3 regions of the Paenibacillus sp. EKM211P genome follow, and region 1 is predicted to be linked to each of the others. Evidence: predicted binding sites of a transcription regulator. Region 1 holds the regulator's gene; each other region holds the start of a gene.
The links. The regulator Rex, encoded in region 1, represses fermentation and respiration genes when NADH is low (regulators of the CRP and FNR family bind a similar motif). The targets are predictions, from matches to a motif close to TTGTGAAATATTTCACAA.

Region 2: G9G57_RS02175 (formate/nitrite transporter family protein) is a predicted target of Rex. The motif match lies at 4,460-4,477, and genes of this name have one in related genera.
Region 3: G9G57_RS12205 (phosphoketolase family protein) is a predicted target of Rex. The motif match lies at 2,286-2,303, and genes of this name have one in related genera.

Annotation. Positions count from the first base shown of each region.
Region 1 covers NZ_JAAMNS010000004.1:342,480-348,746, reverse strand. Annotated here, with positions in the region: gene G9G57_RS09930 (amidohydrolase) at 1-493, opposite strand, end outside; gene G9G57_RS09925 (redox-sensing transcriptional repressor Rex) at 480-1,133, opposite strand; gene dinG (ATP-dependent DNA helicase DinG) at 1,161-4,043, opposite strand; gene G9G57_RS09915 (tetratricopeptide repeat protein) at 4,201-4,833, opposite strand; gene panD (aspartate 1-decarboxylase) at 4,916-5,299, opposite strand; gene panC (pantoate--beta-alanine ligase) at 5,292-6,230, opposite strand; gene panB (3-methyl-2-oxobutanoate hydroxymethyltransferase) at 6,227-6,267, opposite strand, start outside.
Region 2 covers NZ_JAAMNS010000001.1:465,264-471,530, reverse strand. Annotated here, with positions in the region: gene G9G57_RS02185 (MFS transporter) at 1-1,003, opposite strand, end outside; gene G9G57_RS02180 (molybdopterin-containing oxidoreductase family protein) at 1,050-3,182, opposite strand; gene G9G57_RS02175 (formate/nitrite transporter family protein) at 3,540-4,385, opposite strand; gene G9G57_RS02170 (FAD-dependent oxidoreductase) at 4,779-6,140, opposite strand.
Region 3 covers NZ_JAAMNS010000006.1:167,788-174,054, reverse strand. Annotated here, with positions in the region: gene G9G57_RS12215 (glycosyltransferase) at 1-1,089, opposite strand, end outside; gene G9G57_RS12210 (GntR family transcriptional regulator) at 1,406-2,128, shown strand; gene G9G57_RS12205 (phosphoketolase family protein) at 2,421-4,805, shown strand; gene G9G57_RS12200 (aldo/keto reductase) at 5,084-5,926, shown strand; gene G9G57_RS12195 (PspA/IM30 family protein) at 6,102-6,267, shown strand, end outside.

The sequences.
Region 1 (6,267 bases):
CCTCAGCTAGCTTGATCCGCTGTTCTTCTTCTGAACAGAGTCCAATGGCTCCACGCATCAAACTTGCACGAATGCCCGACTCTTCAGCTACACGAGCCACCTCATCCATATGATCGTACATATCCAGGAAAGTCGTGGTTCCACCTTTCAGCATTTCCAGCACTGACAAAGAAGTTCCCCAGTACACATCCGTAGATGTAAACTTGGCTTCCATAGGCCACATTTTTTCCTGAAGCCACACTTGAAGTGCCAAATCATCTCCATACCCTCGCAGCAGAGACATCGCCGCATGACCATGAGTATTGATCAGACCAGGTAAAAACAATAACCCCTTGCCGTCGATTGCTTCTGTCTCTTCCTCACCCGCAGGCAAAGTCTCGCCAATGTAAGTAATACGGCTATCCTCCACAATCATAAAACCATGGATTACCCCAGCCTCGGGTCCATTCACGGCAAACGAGCCGTTTTTAATCATCCATTTATTCACTGTCATATTGTGCTTCTTCCTTTCCGTCCTCCAGATAATAAGCGAGGCTAAGCAAATCAGTTGTAAAGTCTGTGGCATGTATCCGAATGTTAGCCGGTGCCTTGAGAATGATAGGTGCAAAGTTCAAAATCGCTCCAATTCCACTCTCAATCAGCCTATCAGCTACGTGCTGTGCCTCAAAATCAGGTACAGTAATAATCCCGATTCGTATATTTTTTTCTTTCACAGTCGCTTCCAGTTCATCCATCGGCTGTACGACCAAAGTATTGATTCTGGTCCCAACCTTATCCGGGAACGCATCAAAAACCGCCACAATCTTCATATTGTCTTTTAAATAAGCATTATAGTTCGATAGGGCTTGACCCAGATTACCCGCTCCGACCAATACTACATTAATTTGCTGGTCGATTTTCAGGATATGGCGTATTTTCTCAATTAGATAAGAAACATCGTAACCGATGCCCTTCCGACCAAAATCGCCAAAATAGGCAAGATCTTTACGAATTTGGGCCGGATTCAAATCTAACCTCTGTCCCAGCTCTTGAGAAGAGACCGTAGCCACCTCCCGTTTGTGCAGTGCATTCAGATAACGTAAATATACGGGTAATCTCCGTACGACAGCCTCTGAAATTTTATCTGATTTCATACTTGCTCCCCCTAATTGTAACGGACTTTAGGTGTCCGTCCGTTGTGCCTCTGTCTCCGGGGCAGATTGGAGCCATTCGGCGATGCGGGGCACCATTTGCTCCGATGGCATATGCTCCATTTTTGGTCCCGGTAACGAGTACAAAAAGTGCTTTCCGTAATAGGATTCGATCACACGCGTATCGTAAACGATGACGACTCCGTGGTCGCTCGCTGTACGTACCAATCGCCCAAATCCCTGTTTGAAGCGAATAACCGCTTGTGGTACAGACAGCTTCATAAATGGATTCTTCTTCTGCTGCTGGAGCAACTCACTTTTGGCCTCCAGTAACGGGTGATTGGGCGGTTGAAACGGCAAGCGAACGATAGCCAGACAAGTCAAAGCTTTCCCTGGAATATCGACGCCTTCCCAGAAGCTACTAGTTCCCAGCAATACAGAAGCTTTCGCTTCCTGAAAACGGCGGGTTAGCTTGCTGCGACTCCCACTGTCCACACCTTGTCCTAACACGGTAATATCGCTGGATGCTAACGCCTCTTTGAGCGGCTCATACACTTGCCGGAGCATCCGATAGGAAGTAAACAGAACGAGCATTCTCCCCCGCGTTGCCTGGGCAGTCGCTCCTAGAGAGCTAACGAGCATCTCTACAAAATGTGCATCTCCTACACTGCCCTTCACACTCGGAAAATCTCGCGGAATGACCAGCAACACCTGATCCCTATAATTAAAGGGTGATGGGAGCTGTGACGTCATTAATCGTCCTTGATCTGCGGCCTCCTGCAAACCGAGTTGATCGGTCATGTACTGAAACGATTTATCTACCGATAAAGTAGCAGATGTCAGAATAATACTTCTTTTTTTGTCAAAAAACATTTCTTTCAACTGGCGGCTCACATCGACGGGCACCGCATAAAATTGCAATGATTTACTCCGGAATTGTCCACTCGCTTCAAGCCAATATACGGTTGTTTCATCATCGAGTCGTATAAAGAAGCGCAAATTTTCCCTAATCCCCGCCAAATCCTTAAGCAGACCCGTGATATCTGTAATGAGACTATCCGCCGCATAATCGTCATGTTCTTCCTTGACATCCAGCATCAGCTTGTCGCCCTTGCGCAAAATTTCGCTCAATGTTACATAAAGCTGATTTTCCAATGCCGCCGCCTGATCCCACTTTGCAGGCTTGGCTGACGGTTTGAGACGCGAAGAAAATTGCCCCGTTTCACCTGGTGTGGCATCAGTTCGCTCCGGCAACATGCCAAACAGCTTATCGCTTAGTAGGTCCCAAGTTTCCTTAACCTCTAACACAAGTGGGTACAACTGATCAATGACCGAGGCCCATTCCGTCGACTTCTCATGCCCCGACTTTGCCAACTGCTGACGTAACGAAGGCAATTGCCCATTCTTGCTGTCCTTGAACAATCGAGTCAGCGTATGCACGAGTGTGAAATATTTCATATGCATGCCCAGGTGCTTACCAGCTACTTCCTCTAGATGATGTGCCTCATCAATCACCAAGTGTTCATAGCTAGGCAGCAGCTGATGACTTGCTTTGACGTCGGTGAACAGCTTGGAGTGATTCGTTATAACCACATCCGCTATTCCTGCTTCATGACGTGCACGATGATAGTAGCATTTGCGGAACCATGGACAAGAACGACCAAGACAGGACTCGGAATCACTAGCAACCGTTTCCCAAAAATCCCCTCCACGATTGCTCAGGTTTAGTTCCTCATCATCACCGGTTTCTGTCAGAGTCAGCCAGACAATCATTTGAGCCGCTGTAATCAAGTCTTCCTTTGGTGTCGCGAAGTCTCTTCTGTTTATTTTATGTTCAAACTTACGCAGACACAAATAATGCCCCCGTCCCTTAAAGATGGCAGCCCGGAACGGGAAGGGAATCACTTTGGTCAGCATCGGAATATCACGCTCTCGCAATTGCTCCTGCAGATTAATGGTATGCGTGCTTACGGTGACCCTCTGCCCATATTTTACACTGTGATACAGTGACGGAAGCAAATAGCCCAGGGACTTCCCTGTTCCTGTACCCGCCTCGATCAACAAATGCTTATCTTGACTCAGGGCTTGATTTACACTCTCAATCATTTGTATCTGCGCCTCGCGCTCCTCATATTGGCTCAAGGATGAACGCAAATTGTCCCGTACATCATTCATATACTGCTCAAAGGAAACGCCTGACAGTGGATTCGGATCATCTTCTCTGCGTGGAGCAGCCAGTTCAGTCCAATCTTCCACTTTAAGCGCAAGCTGACGAAAAAACTGATGTTTCTCCAAATCCTGAATAGGATCTAGCTCTTTCTCTTCTCGTATGCCGTCAAGAAACCAACCCAGGTCGCTGTCTTCCTCTGCGAACAAATCGCTAAGCCGCTGTATCGTTATCAGAGGCAGTGCTTGAAGCTCACCCAGACACTTTAAAAACACCTCAGCCGTAGCCAACGCGTCGCTGTCTGCTTGATGAGGGCGGTCATGCGCCAGCCCAAACTCTGAGGAAACAAAACCTAACTGATAAGAAGATAACGATGGAAACATAATTTTCAGAAAATCCATCGTATCCAAAATTCTACCGCTAAAAGGTAAATATCCACACCGGTCCAAAGCGCTTTGCAAAAAATTAAAATCAAACGCCACGTTATGACCGACGAGTACGACATCGTCCAGCATAGGCACGAGCTCCATCATCATTTCTTCGAGTGCAGGTGCATCCTTGACGTCATCGTCTGTAATTCCGGTCAATCCGGTGATAAAAGGTGGAATAGATCTGCCAGGGTTTACATAAGAGCCGTAAACACAGGAAATGCTGTTATCATGATCTATAATTGCAAGTCCGACTTGAATGATGTCATCCGCGGACTGGGTGCCTGTCGTTTCAAAATCCAATACCGCAAATTTCATTCGAGCTTAATCCTTTCTTATGACACATACAATGATAATAACTCTGTATAATAGCATAGCAGAAGATTGCGTGTTTGGAAATTAAGACAGCCAAAAAAGACGATGCACACGCCGCCTAAGGAGGTGGGCATGCATCGTCTTACTCGGTGTCTGACAACTACATCCAGGTCAACATGGAGCTGTCGTAGCGAAGCTTTTCGACACCGGACAAACAGGCTTGCATATTGTGCAGTGGCTCGGGCAACGTTGGATCGAACTGATGCGCGAGAGCAAAATATTTTTGCGCCTCTTTTACGTCAGCCTGCTTTGCCATCAAACAACCCAGCGCATTATAGATGACCGCTTTTAGCCCTGGCTGTTCAGTCAGGTGCAGCACCTTTTGAAACTGGCTTATAGCCTCTGCTGGATCATCCAGTTGAAAATGAGCCATTCCCATATACATGTGACTCTGCCAGCTGTTCGGAAAATGCTGTAGCACCTGCTCAAATTGCTGGATTGCCTCCGGGTACATAAGTAAGCGATAATACCCCTGCCCCCTGTTAAATGCCGGTAGCTCCTTTTCAGGCAGCTCAGCGTCAGACATGTCGGCCTCTGCAGAAAATCCTGCTGCACGCAGGTAAACCATTTTTTCCTCAAAGGCCAGCCACTCATCCATAATTCCGTCACTCATTCTCCGCAGCAGACTCCAGTGCTGTAGCAGCTCCTGTCTGCGGGGGCCCTGGGCTGATGGGTAATGCTTCACGATATCATCTAACATGCTGTTCATTTCTGCGAATACATGCTGGAACATGTGCATCCCGCCCTTACGAAAGATGGATTAATACACTCACATTTTTCGCTTAAAAGACGGGTTTCATCCGCATTCCCATTCATTACATGATCGTTGCATGTACTTCCTTGTTCATCGTTTGGGCTGGTTTATTATGTTCATCCACAAATACCACAGTTGGTTTGTATGTTTTGGCCTCTTCATTCGACATGGAAGCATAGGAAATAATAATGACTGTATCACCGGGCTGGACCAGACGGGCTGCCGCACCGTTGAGACAAATCACGCCGCTCCCACGCGGTCCGGGGATCACATAGGTTTCCAGTCGAGCTCCATTATTATTGTTTACAATTTGAACCTTTTCATTCTCCAGTAGATCCGATGTCTCCATTAAATCCTCATCTATGGTAATACTTCCCACGTAGTTCAGGTTAGCTTCGGTAACCGTCGCGCGGTGAATTTTTGATTTCATCATAGTTCTAAACATGGGAAAGTACCTCCACTTTCTGTATTCTTATATTATCAATCAGTCGGGTATTCCCAAATTTTACAGCCAGCGCAACAATGACGTCTTCTTGCACATCACATAGGCGCTGCTCAGGGCGAAGGGGCTCCAGGCCAGGAAATGTTAATATTTCAATATAGTCAATATCTGCCAAAGGAGATGAGGTAATGGTCGACTCCACCATTTGATGCAACTGCTCAATCGTAATAATGTTCTGTACAATATCTTCGCTCACTTCTTGCACCTTGCGCAGTGACTGGGACAGCACTAACGCCTGCTCTCGCTGTTCCGCACTTAAATAGACATTACGGGAGCTAAGGGCCAAACCATCGGCCTCTCTAACGATAGGACAAGGTATGAGGGTCACATTCATATTAAGATCAGCCACCATTTGTTGAAGCACAGCAACCTGTTGCGCATCCTTCATGCCAAAGAAGGCCAAATCAGGACCTACCATGTTGAAAAGCTTGGCTACCACTGTAGTCACACCATCAAAATGGCCAGGACGGGAAGCGCCGCACAAGCGGTCTGTCAAAGCGGATACGCGAATTTTGGTTTGAGTTGGCTGTGGATACATTTCTGCTACAGTCGGCAAAAAGACAATATCCACGCCTTCGCGCCGTGCTACTTCCAGATCACGAGCTTCATCGCGAGGATAGCTGTCCAAATCCTCGGTAGGTCCAAATTGAATCGGATTAACGAAAATACTAAGCACGACCGTATCTGCCATTTCACGCGCCTTTTGCATCAAGCTCGCGTGCCCTTCGTGCAGGTATCCCATTGTTGGTACAAAGCCGACTTTATGTTGTTGTACAGAGGCAGAATCGTGTACCATTTTTGCTCTATTGGCCCCAAGCTGCCGATGCTCGGCAATAACCTTACGCAGTTGAGCCACTTCTCTTACGATGATCATGACTGTGATTCCACCTTTTCCTTAGCTTGTTCCTGCG
Region 2 (6,267 bases), on a different contig from region 1:
CATGATCAGACAGGAATGCTGGAACCGCAGGTGCAATCAGCATTTCTCCCAGAGTCGCCAGTACCATAGCGAATATCATCCCAGTATAGTTCTGTGTGCCCAGTATGACAATATAAGCTGCCAAATAAAATCCTCCAGCCCATGTCATTTGCGCAGAAGCGTGATGAGCGTACAGCCGTTTGATCCAGAAAATAATAGGTTGTGCGGCAAAAATGAGAATACCATTCAACGTCCATAATAATCCATACATCGTTTTAGGCAAGCCCTGTTCAATAATATGGGGAGAGACTCCCGTATTCCAGATCGAATTGCCGAACCATAAAAAAAGCGAGCCTAACCCCACAAAGAGATACAGCCTGGTATCACGAAACAGCAACCGAGCGGGTATTTCTTCTTTTTTCATCACAGACTTGCTGAGCTGGACTTCTCCCTCTTCCCGATCTACCCTGCTTAGATAAGACCAGAAGAATCCAGCAAATACCGCAGAAGTCACCCCGTTCATCACAAAGCTGAGCTGATAGGAAAGGTCGGCCAGAACGCCGCTCAGTCCCGTTCCGAGTGCCACCCCAATATTGTTCGCGACATAAATGATATTAAACAGCTCTCCACGTCGGTCAGCAAAACGAAAACCTACAAAAGCCTGAATCGCAGGCACGGATACTACATTAAAAAAGCCGATAATGCCCATCATGATGACAAAAGCTACCCAATGACCACTGGTAAATGGAAGCGAGAGAAGTCCCAACGCATTCATGGCCAGTGAGCCGACAATCAGTTGCTTGGCTCCAATACGATGATAAAGGGCTCCGCCCAGCACTTGACCGAAAATTCCGCCTAAAGACTGCACTAAAATTGCAATCCCCGCATCTTCCATACTACGGTTCAGTTCGTCAAATACATACATGCTAACGAGCGGCCACATGAGGGAACTTCCGGCGGAATTAATCAGGCTGGCAATGAGAAATACTTTTACTTCTTTCGGATAAGACTCCAACCATTTCATATGTTTTACTTCTCCTTTTGCACCTGGCGCCATGAAAGGCAGTTTCTCATTGGCGCTTCACATTCACCACCGTTGAGAAAAAAGTAGCCCCCTGCCCCATATCCGACAGCCGGTCAGAGGTTAACGCATTGGCGCGCTGTCTGCGTCCTTTGCCTTTCCACCATAATCCTTGGCTAATCACCGTGCCGGGCAGCATCAGATCGGTGACCTTGGCTTTCAATTCATACATTCCCCTGTCATTCCAGACGGTAACCGGATCACCATCTGCGATGTCTCTTGCCTGAGCATCCTCCGGGTGAATTTGCAGCAAGGGCTCCCGTTCCAAGCGCTGATGTTTGGGCAAATTAGCAAATGTAGAATTCAAAAAATTATGGTTTGGCGGTGAAACAAACATCAATGGAAAACGGTCATCCGCTTGCGGCCGATGCTCTCCGTCATACCCTTCGACCAGCGGTACATAGGAGGGCAATGCAGGCAGACCTGCTTGTTTCATCTTTTCCGAATACAACTCGATCTTGCCTGAAGGAGTAGTTAAACGCTCCAAATAAGTAGCCTTTGGCGTCATATCGAGCTTTACAAAAGGCAACTTTGTTAAGGCATCCAAGGTTACACCATTGAGATAAGGGTTCGTTGGATTATCAAGCGCGCCTGCGATCATATCCTCTTCACTTTCCGTAAAGGCAGCTTCATCAAAGCCCATTGCCTGTCCGAGCAGGCTAAATAGCTCATAATTGCTTTTGCTTTCACCTAACGGATCAATAACAGGCTTCTGCATCTGGATATAGTGGTGCCAATACGATTTGTATAGATCTGTTCCTTCAAAAGAAGACGCAGCAGGCAGCACAATATCTGCATAGCAGGCCGTATCAGTAAGGAACAGGTCATGAACAACCGTAAACAGATCCTCTCGTTCAAATCCCTCCGTTACCCGTTGCGAATCGGGTGCTACAACTACCGGATTACTACAATATACGAATAACGCCTTAATCGGCTGTTCCTTTTGTAGCAGCGCCTCTCCAATCCGGTTCATGTTGATCACCCGGGCATCCGGGTTCTGTCGCAGATCAGGACGCTCCAGATGGGCGCTGTTAATCTTGGCATAAGCGCCATTGGAGCGCGACGCTCCTCCGCCGTGCTTCAACCATTGTCCAGTGAGTGCAGGCAAGCATGTAACTGCGCGTACGTTCATACCGCCATTATCATGGTGCTGAAGCCCATTTCCAATATTGATATAGGCCGCTCGCGCCTTTCCGTACATTTCCGCCAAACGGATAATATCCTCTTTCGGCACGCCGGTAATCCGCGAAACCCGCTCTGGTGTATAGGTCTTAACATGCTCGCGCAGTTCCTCGTGACCTACAGTATAGCGATGTAAAAATTCGTCGTCTGTCAGTCCCTGATCAAACAGTACATGCATAACCCCCAGCGCAAGCGCCGTATCCGTACCCGGATATAATGGAATGAACCAATCCGCCCATTGCGCCGTCCGGTTGCGATGAACATCAATTACGACCACCTTAGCACCTTTTTTACGTGCTTTCTCAGCCAATACGACCTGATGCATGTTGGTGCTTATGACATTTCCACCCCATACAATAATGAGCTCTGCATCTTCTGTATCCTCCGGGCTCGTGCCGCCCTTAAACCCCATAACGGATGCCCAGCCTTCATTCCCAGCCACGCTACAAATCGTCTGATCCAGCTGGCTTGAACCCAGTGCATTGAAAAAGCGACGATCCATTCCATCCACACTCAATACGCCCATATTGCCATAAAAGCTGTAGGGGAGTATGGATTCCGGTCCATCCGTACGTATCAGCTCCTTGAACCGACCTGTAATGGTATCGACCGCTTCCTCCCAGCTAATTCGTTCAAATTTCCCTTCCCCTTTGGCACCTACACGCTTCAACGGATAAAGCACCCGATCCGGATCATATACGCGCTCGGTCATATTGCGGACTTTGTTGCATATAGCCCCTTTGGTAATGGGATGATCCGGATTACCAGTCACCTTGACTATCTTTCCATCTTCCTTGTGAAGCAGGAGCCCACACGTATCCGGGCAATCCAACGGGCATACAGCCGGAAAAATACCATTCTGCTGCTCCGTCATCCGCTGTCCTCTTTGTAGATTTTGTTGAAGTGTGGCCTCAAGAGGCGCGCTATTGCGATGATCCATGGTTAAATGCTCCTTTCCGTTACCGTTTCCAAAAATTACACTGTTCTTATCATATCTACAGCTTTGGCCTATGGCAAGAGAAGGATTTTACCACACAGTAGCTCTCCAAAATATAAAAAAAAATCCGTCTGCTGCATAGAGCAAAACGGATTTTAAAAAGTATAATTATTTTTTTATCATTCTGTTTCATCATTACATACCCAGGGTAAAAGAGATCAAGGCATTATGGACGAGAGCACACTCATCCTCCATGCCAAATCATGGACCACTCCCAAAAAAATCCGCCATGACAGGTTTCGTTCCCCCGGGCCTGTCATGGCGGATTTGCTTTGTTTATTGCTTCATAAAGTAACGTGATTATGCATGATCACTCAACGGCTTGGATGTAACTGAAGAAGTAGTTTGAGGTTCATTCACGGAATGTGTGTTGGCTTGAGTTTTTTTCAGATAGGCCAGCCAGTAGGCTCCAGCCACAAACAGACTGCCTCCTACCAAATTCCCCAACCAGACCGGAATGAAATTCATAACATACTCTGCCCACGAAAAATGACCTGCAAATATAGCCGCCGGAATGAGAAACATATTGGCAACAACGTGCTGGAATCCAATAGCAACAAAGGCCATGGTCGGGAACCAAATTCCCATAATTTTTCCACCAACGGAGTCTGTGCTGTACGCTAACCATACAGCAAGTGCTACGAGCCAGTTACATCCTATACCTGATATAAAAGACTGCAAAAAGCTTTCATGCAGCTTATGTCCTGCCATATCCACCACTTTATCCAGGTAAGGACCCGTTTCGGTCAAGCCTAGAACATGCCCAAAGAAAAATGCAACAAATAATGCACCTGCAAAATTACTGAGCGTAATAATTGCCAAATTACGAAGCATGGCTCCTGTCTTAATTCGTCCTGCCCATCTTGCCAAAGGGACTGCCATCATATTGCCGGTCAGCAATTCCCCACCAGCTATCAAAACTAACACCAGACCTACAGGGAACACCGCAGCTCCAATAAAGGTAGCAATGCTTCCCCATTCTTTAGGTGCACTTGCAATAACGCGTATATCCAGCAAAAACCCGAGTGCAATAAATGCACCTGCCAAAAATCCCAATACCACCGCCACAGTCCACGGGTTGTTCGCCTTGGCCACTCCTGTTTCCACCGTCTTTTCGGCAATTTGCCCCGGTTTATAGCTTGCCATCTGCCCCCGCTCCTTTAATATCTTTTAAACAAAATATTCTTCTTTCATATTTTATTTAAAATCAGTGATTTTGTTTGTGAAAAAAATCACTTTCTCAACTATAAAAAAAACAGCCCTCGAAAAAGGACTGTCTTTCTATATTATTACATCTACTGCTACTGAGCTGCTATGCGCTTTACATTTAATTATATTCTTCCTTTTCAACGGCTTTCAAGAACCAAAGTACTCCGCCCAGACCGATGGCTGCGACAACTACAAGAAAAAGGATATAAAACAAACCCATTATCTACTTCTCCCCCTAATCCTTATGCTCTCTATATTGTACTATAAGGATTCATCCGTACGCTTTCAGATTGTTGACAAACTTATGAACAATGTCACAGACAAATCGGATTATACAGTAACTGGGTTCCGTTCGGATATTGTAGGCAATGCCTGCAAACCTGCCGCGTTCAGGAAATTCCAAGGCTTGTTATAGTGCGGCTGGAAGAAGAAATCGACAAAGGCCAACTGATCAATGGTCATATGATTTTGAATGGCTACAGACAGGGTGTTAATGGATTGTGTCAAATCGACCTTCGACATAATTTGTGCCCCAACAATTCTCCGTGTCTCCTGCTCATATACAACCTTCAGCAACACCTTTTCAGAAGTCGGCATAAACTCAGGACGGTAGCTGTCCTCAATGGTTACAGCTTCTACAGTCATCCCCTCGTCCGTTGCTGCGGCTTCCGTCATTCCTGTTCCCGCAATATTATCTTCGTAAATTTTGATACCCGAGGTTCCTTGTGTTCCCATGTAGGCAATGGTAGGTTGTACCAGATTACGCGCCACCAGCGTACCCATACGAACCGCATTGGTCGCCAATGGGATATAAGCTGTTTTGCCAGTCGGATTATAACGAATTGCACAACTGTCGCCTGCTGCAAACACGTCTGGGCAGCTACTTTGCATATAATTGTCCACAATGATCGCACCGTTAGGCAACATATCTACCTGACCTTTGAGCAGATCCGTTTGAGGTCGGAAACCGATACAGAGTATAACAAGCTCTGTTTCATATTCTCCTTTGGAGGTCACGACCTTACTTACTTTACCGTTAGTCCCCTCAAAACGACTTACTGTCTCGCCAAGTACCAGCTTAATGCCATGTTCTCTCAGGGAATTCTCAATCCGGTCTGTATACTCATGGTCTAAATACTTATTCAATATACGATCAGCACTGTCGATCAGCGTTACGTTCTTACCGTTCATTTGAAAAGCTTCTACCAGCTCAACACCAATGTATCCAGCTCCCACGACAGTAATGTTCTGTACATGTTGGGCTTTCTCAATGATTTCATTCGAATGATTATAGTTTTTGCAGAGCAAAATATGATCCAGTTCAATGCCTTCCAGCTTCGGAATAATTGGCCACGATCCAGTAGTCACAATCAATTTATCAAATGTATCCGTAAATTCCTCACCGGTTTGGAGATTACGTGCATGCAGCGTCTTGCCCGCTGTATCTACACTCGTTACCTCATGAAGCATCTTGGTCACTACACCCATATCAGCCAGTTGATCTGGGGACGAATAAAACAATCCGTGCGGATCTTTGACGACACCACCTACATACAGTGCAATACCACAAGATAAAAATGAAATATTGTCATTACGCTCATAGACCGTAATTTCGGCATCTGGATAACATTTAGCTGTGTTGACTATGGCTGCCGTACCTGCGTGTGTACATCCGATAACTGCTACTTTCATGTTGAATTCCTCCTTGGTGTGTGGGCATAAAATGTATAATAATTGTGAATACTTTCACTTAGATAACTCATTACTTCTTGTGATTTATTTCACTTCATGCGCTTATTATAGTGTGATATTTTTCACA
Region 3 (6,267 bases), on a different contig from region 1:
CCGGTTCTCAGCTTTCCTTTGTATCGCTCGTAATGATTGTTGGTATGCTGGGGTGTTGTTGTGATAATAAAACTGCTTGGCAGCAATGCGTAGTGTCCTTCTCAACAACATAGCCGATGAACGTGTTAACCTGGAACGGAGTCCCCTGCGCAATACTCGCAGCGTATTTTTGTAGGTCTCAAAATCCTCGGATGGAGGAATCAGAGCAAATAAATTTAACGAGGAGTCATTGAACCCGTAAGTTTCATACATGATTCTTAAATTTTCCGTATTTAAAACGTTACCTCTAAGATGGGTTGGATGCTCCTGATGATACCCGACCACCTCTTTGATGCAATAAAAAGGGATTTTTAAGCGATGCAGTCTATAGCCAAGATCCCAGTCTTCCAGTCCATACAGTACAAACCGTTCATTGAAACCTCCAATACGAATTAAGTGGTTGCGTCTGATGGCCACACAACGAGTTACTAGCATCATCCAGGGAGCTACGTCCGTTGAGGCAAATTGTTTCTGCGTATTGGGAGGAACCCTTGTGGGACTAACGACTTTAGACAGTGCGCCCGTTTGATGAAGGATATCTTCTGGCGTTATGACCGGGGTAATTTCATTCGCTGTTTCAAAGTCAGGATTCCATAAGCCGGATTGTGTAAGTATGCTCCGACAATGTTCTTTTTCTTCCACAGAAAAATCAGGGTGATAGTGGGTAAATGCATCGTCCCACGAGTGCGGAATGCCTGAAAACACAGATTTGGGATACTTGCGGTGATAACGGCTCACGGTTTTAATGAAATGAGGCAGCACCAAAAAGTCAGCGTCACAGAAAATGATGTATAGCCCTTTTGCTCGGCGCAGTCCCAAATTTCGAACGGCAGATCGACCGCGTTGTTCAGGGTGTGACACATAGATAAGAGGATAGGATGCTTTGAAGCCTTCGACCATTTCTTTCGTTCCGTCTGTAGAACCATCATCAGCTACAATGACTTCGAATAGTTGCTTCGGGTAGGTTTGTGATTCAAATGAAGCGAGTGTGAGCAACAGCTGCTGGGCGCGATTATAGGTTGGAATGATGACGCTGTAGCGGATAGCCAATGTGATCTCCCCCCACCATTCTAATTAGAGAACCTTTGAACGAGATAAATAATAACAATGTATTCAAGGATTTTAGCCTGGTCTAGTCAAACAACCCACAAAGTTCGAAACAGGCTTGCTCCTATGCGGATGTTAATGTGGAAGTGCTGTATTTTTTGCTGATTTGCAGATATGTTTCAGTGGTGTGATGTATATGTCATGGTAGCATTATGCATAAGGATGTAAAGTAGAAGGGACACAAACAAACATGAGATGAAATGGGCATGTTTATGGTAAACTATATGGAGTTATAGAAGACCTGAAAGAGGAGTACTATATGACACAATTTGTCTATAAGCAAATTATTGACGATCTTAAAATGAAAATTTTCGCTGGAAAGTTTGCAGATATGAGATTGCCAGATGAACGTAGTCTTAGTGAGACTTACCAGGTTAGTCGTAGTTCCATTAAACGTGCTCTGACTAAAATGGAGAGTGTCGGAATTATTTTCAAAAAACAAGGTTCCGGGACATTTATTAATCCCTTATACATAAGAAATGAATCTATCTTTAACTACGAGGGCTCTAATCTAGGAGTTACTGATAATTTTCAAATGCATGGCAAAAAGCCAAAAATCAAAGTATTGAGTTTTGAGGTCATTCCACCGACAGAAGAACTACAGCGCGATTTGTTCTTGGACACTCATGATTTTGTTTATAAAATCGTTCGGTTACGTCTGTTTGATGATGATCCATTTATGATCGAAACGGGCTATATCCCCATTAAAATTGTCCAGGATTTAAATCAGACGATTATTGAGGGTTCCATTTTTAATTATTTGGAGGACTCGCGGAACCTGGCCGTCACCAAATCCTTTTTATCTATTTTTGCAGAACCGTCTGAAGAGAATGATCAAAAGCTGCTGCAATTGAAAGAAAATGAACCCGTAGGCATTATGGAGGGTGTTTTCTTTTTGGATAACGGTACCCCATTTGAATTTTCGCATATGCGATTTCACTACAAATATTTGAAATTTAATACCTTTGTATCGGTACACTAATGAAAAGACTGGAGAATTCTCCGGTCTTTTTTTTATAGTTTTGAAAAAGAATTAGAGTCTGCAAACTCTTCATTTATCACAAATTTTATTGGTTTATCCTTCTATATATTTTAATGTAAGAGCTTTTTTACTGTCTTTTTAATTTATATTTCATAGTATGTTCAAAATTTCACAAAATTGGACCGTATCACTTGTGAAAAAGGTTGAATTAATTCAGCGTAGCGTTATGATGTACATGTAGATGAAATTTCCGGAAATAAATTACAAACAAAATTACTAGGGAGTGGACACCATGGCTTTATCACCCGTGTTAGAAGATTACTCGTCTAAAACATATTTGGAAAAACTTGATGCATACTGGCGTGCAACGAACTACATTTCAGTAGGTCAGCTTTATTTAAAAGACAATCCTTTGTTGAGAGAACCTTTGAAAGATTCGGATGTAAAGGTTAAGCCTATTGGACACTGGGGCACGATTCCAGGCCAAAACTTTATTTATGCTCATCTTAATCGTGTTATTAATAAATATGATTTGAACATGCTTTACATTGAAGGCCCTGGTCACGGCGGCCAAGTGATGGTTTCAAATTCATATCTTGATGGAAGCTACACCGAAATTTATCCGCAAATCACGCAGGATATCCCAGGTATGAAGAAACTGTTCAAACAATTTTCATTCCCTGGCGGTATTGCTTCACACGCTGCGCCTGAAACCCCTGGATCTATCCATGAAGGTGGGGAGCTGGGCTATTCCCTTTCTCATGGTGTAGGTGCTATTCTAGATAATCCGAATCTGATCTCGGCTGTTGTTATTGGGGATGGTGAAGCTGAAACGGGTCCATTGGCCGCTTCGTGGTTCTCTAACCGATTTATCAATCCAATCACGGATGGCGCAGTGCTGCCGATCTTACATTTAAATGGCTTCAAAATTAGTAACCCAACGATTATGTCTCGCCAATCAAAAGAAGAGTTAACCTCGTTCTTTAAAGGTTTGGGTTGGGAACCATTCTTTGTTGAAGGTGAAGATCCTGATCACATGCACCCAGAAATGGCGAAAGTATTGGATACTGCCATCGAAAAGATTGAAGCTATTCAAAAGAATGCGCGTGAAAATAATGACCTTACTCGTCCGGCGTGGCCAGTGCTTATCTTCCGTTCACCTAAAGGCTGGACAGGTCCAAAGGAATGGGATGGCGTGCCGAATACAAATTCGTTCCGTGCCCATCAGGTTCCAATTCCGGTCGATCAAAAAAATATGCAGCACGCGCCTGCTTTATTAGAATGGCTGAATAGCTATAGACCAGAGGAATTGTTTGACGAAAACGGTCGGTTAAAAGCAGAGATTGCTAAAATTTTGCCTACTGGCGATAAACGAATGGGAATGAACCCTGTTGCGAATGCAGGTAACCTTATTAAAGACTTGAAATTGCCTGATTTCCGTAACTATGCGTTGGATAACTCCACGCCTGGTAAAGTGATTGCGCAAGATATGTCTGTGTTAGGTAAATACGTTAAAGATGTGGTTGTTTTAAATGAAGAGAATCGTAATTTCAGAATCTTCGGGCCTGATGAAACGATGTCTAATCGCTTGGCTCCTGTTTTTGAAGTAACCAAACGCCAATGGATGGATCAAATTATTGAGCCTAATGATGAATTCTTGTCATCGTATGGTCGTGTCATTGATTCCCAATTATCTGAACACCAAGCTGAAGGATTGCTGGAAGGTTACGTGTTAACAGGTCGTCATGGTTTCTTTGCAAGTTACGAAGCCTTCCTGCGTGTGGTTGACTCGATGATCACTCAACACTTCAAATGGCTGCGTAAAGCAACGGATCAAGGATGGCGTGCAGATATCCCATCATTGAATGTTGTAGCAACTTCAACGGTCTTCCAACAGGATCATAACGGGTATACACACCAAGATCCAGGCTTGTTGGGTCATTTGGCTGATAAGAAACCAGAATTTATTCGTGAGTATCTGCCAGCTGACGCCAACTCTCTTTTAGCTGTTTTTGACACTATTTTAAATGACCGTCAAAAGATCAATTTGGTTGTTTCGTCCAAACACCCACGTCCACAATGGTTCTCTGCTGATGAAGCAAAAGAATTGGTAGACAAAGGGTTGAAGATTATTGACTGGGCAAGTACAGATCAAGGCGGAGAGCCTGATATTGTCATCGCTTCTGCTGGTACAGAGCCAACGATTGAAAGCTTAGCTGCGATCTCGATTTTGCATAAAAAACTGCCTGACTTGAAGATTCGCTACATCAACGTAGTAGACTTACTGAAGCTGAGAAGCCAAAAGTTAGATCCTCGTGGATTATCTGACGCTGAGTTTGATCAATTTTTCACAAAGGACAAGCCAGTCGTATTCGCTTTCCATGGTTACGAAGGTCTGATCAAAGATCTGTTCTTTGACCGTCATAACCATAATCTGCATGTACATGGTTACCGTGAAAATGGCGATATTACGACACCATTTGATATGCGTGTATTGAATCAAATGGACCGTTTTGACTTGGTGAAGGAAGCTGTTCTAAGCTTACCTAACGCTGGAAAGTACGCAAATATTGCGGATGAAATGGATGCAATAGTTAAGAAACATCATCAGTTTATTCGTGAAGAAGGTATTGACTTGCCAGAGGTAGAGAACTGGGTATGGGAAGGCCTGAAATAAAAAAGTATAGTACATTTCAGCTTTGTGTTGGACAACCAAGCAGTCAAGTATGAGCTGGAATATATGATTTGGTAGTAGTATAGATGTGCCTGACCCCTTGAATTCAAGTATGATTTCAACGGGGATCAGGCACTTTTTGATGTAGCACACTGAGAATTTAATAGGGAAGTCACGAGCAAGTGGGTAATAAGTATATGGGAACCGAATGGTTCACTGTATTTTGTCTGAATATTGAAGAGGTGTTATGGTATAAGAGAATAGGAGAGAAGGCTGTTAATATGAACCATCAAATTCCAGAGAAGGTATTAAATGATGGCACTAAGGTGCCTGCCATTGGATTTGGAACTGCTGGGTTGAAGGGTGCAGATGGAGTAAAAGTGATAACCAGCGCGATTGATGCGGGTTACCGTCTGATTGACACAGCTTTTAACTATGAAAATGAGGGCGCTGTCGGGAAAGCTGTCCAGCAGAGTTCAGTACCGAGAGAAGAATTGTTGATTTGCTCCAAACTTCCAGGTCGTCGACATGCGTATCAGGAAGCCATTGTCACGATCGAAGAGTCACTATATAGAGGCGGTTTGGACTATTATGATCTGTATTTGATCCATTGGCCGAATCCCAAAATTGATCGGTATGTTGAAGCCTGGCAGGCATTGATTGAGGCGAAGAAGCGGGGCTATATTCGTTCGATTGGAGTCTGCAATTTCCTGCCTGAGCATACTGAACGATTGATTCGGGTAACAGGTATCGCGCCGAGCATCAATCAGGTTGAACTGCATCCATTATTTAATCAGGAGCATCAGCGTACCAAAGATGCTGAACAGGGCATTGTGACGGAATCGTGGAGCCCTTTGGGTCGCGGTCACAGCATGATGGAGAACGAGGAGATTGGGAAAATTGCCGCTGCTCATGGCAAAACCGCGACACAAGCGATTTTACGTTGGCATATTCAACTGGGAGCGATCCCAATTCCTAAGGCTTCTTCTGAAAAACATCAGACGGAAAATCTGGACATTTTTGATTTTGAGTTGTCACCAGAGGAAATGAACGTGATTTCAGCGCTTAGCAGGGAAGATGGACGGCTATGGGACCAGGACCCCAATTTCTATGAAGAACTGTAATCTACAATGAATTCGAAGGGTTCAAAAATCTGTAGAGGGTTTTTGAACCCTTTGCTTTTTAGTAATAGCGGAAAGGATGCGATAGGCCTGAGTATAGCTATGATGAATGATGAACATTTTTAACCGGATTTGATGTATGATATGGGGGAATGTAGTCCTTTCGAAGGAGGTCATTATGGGGATTTTATCAAGGTTTAAGGATATTATGAAGGTAAATATCAGCGCCTTATTGGATAAGGCAAGCGATCCGGAGAAGACCATTGATGATTATACGCGGAACTTGAACAGTGATCTGGGCAAGGTGAAAGCGGAAACAGCCTCGGTACTAGCTGATGAGAAAA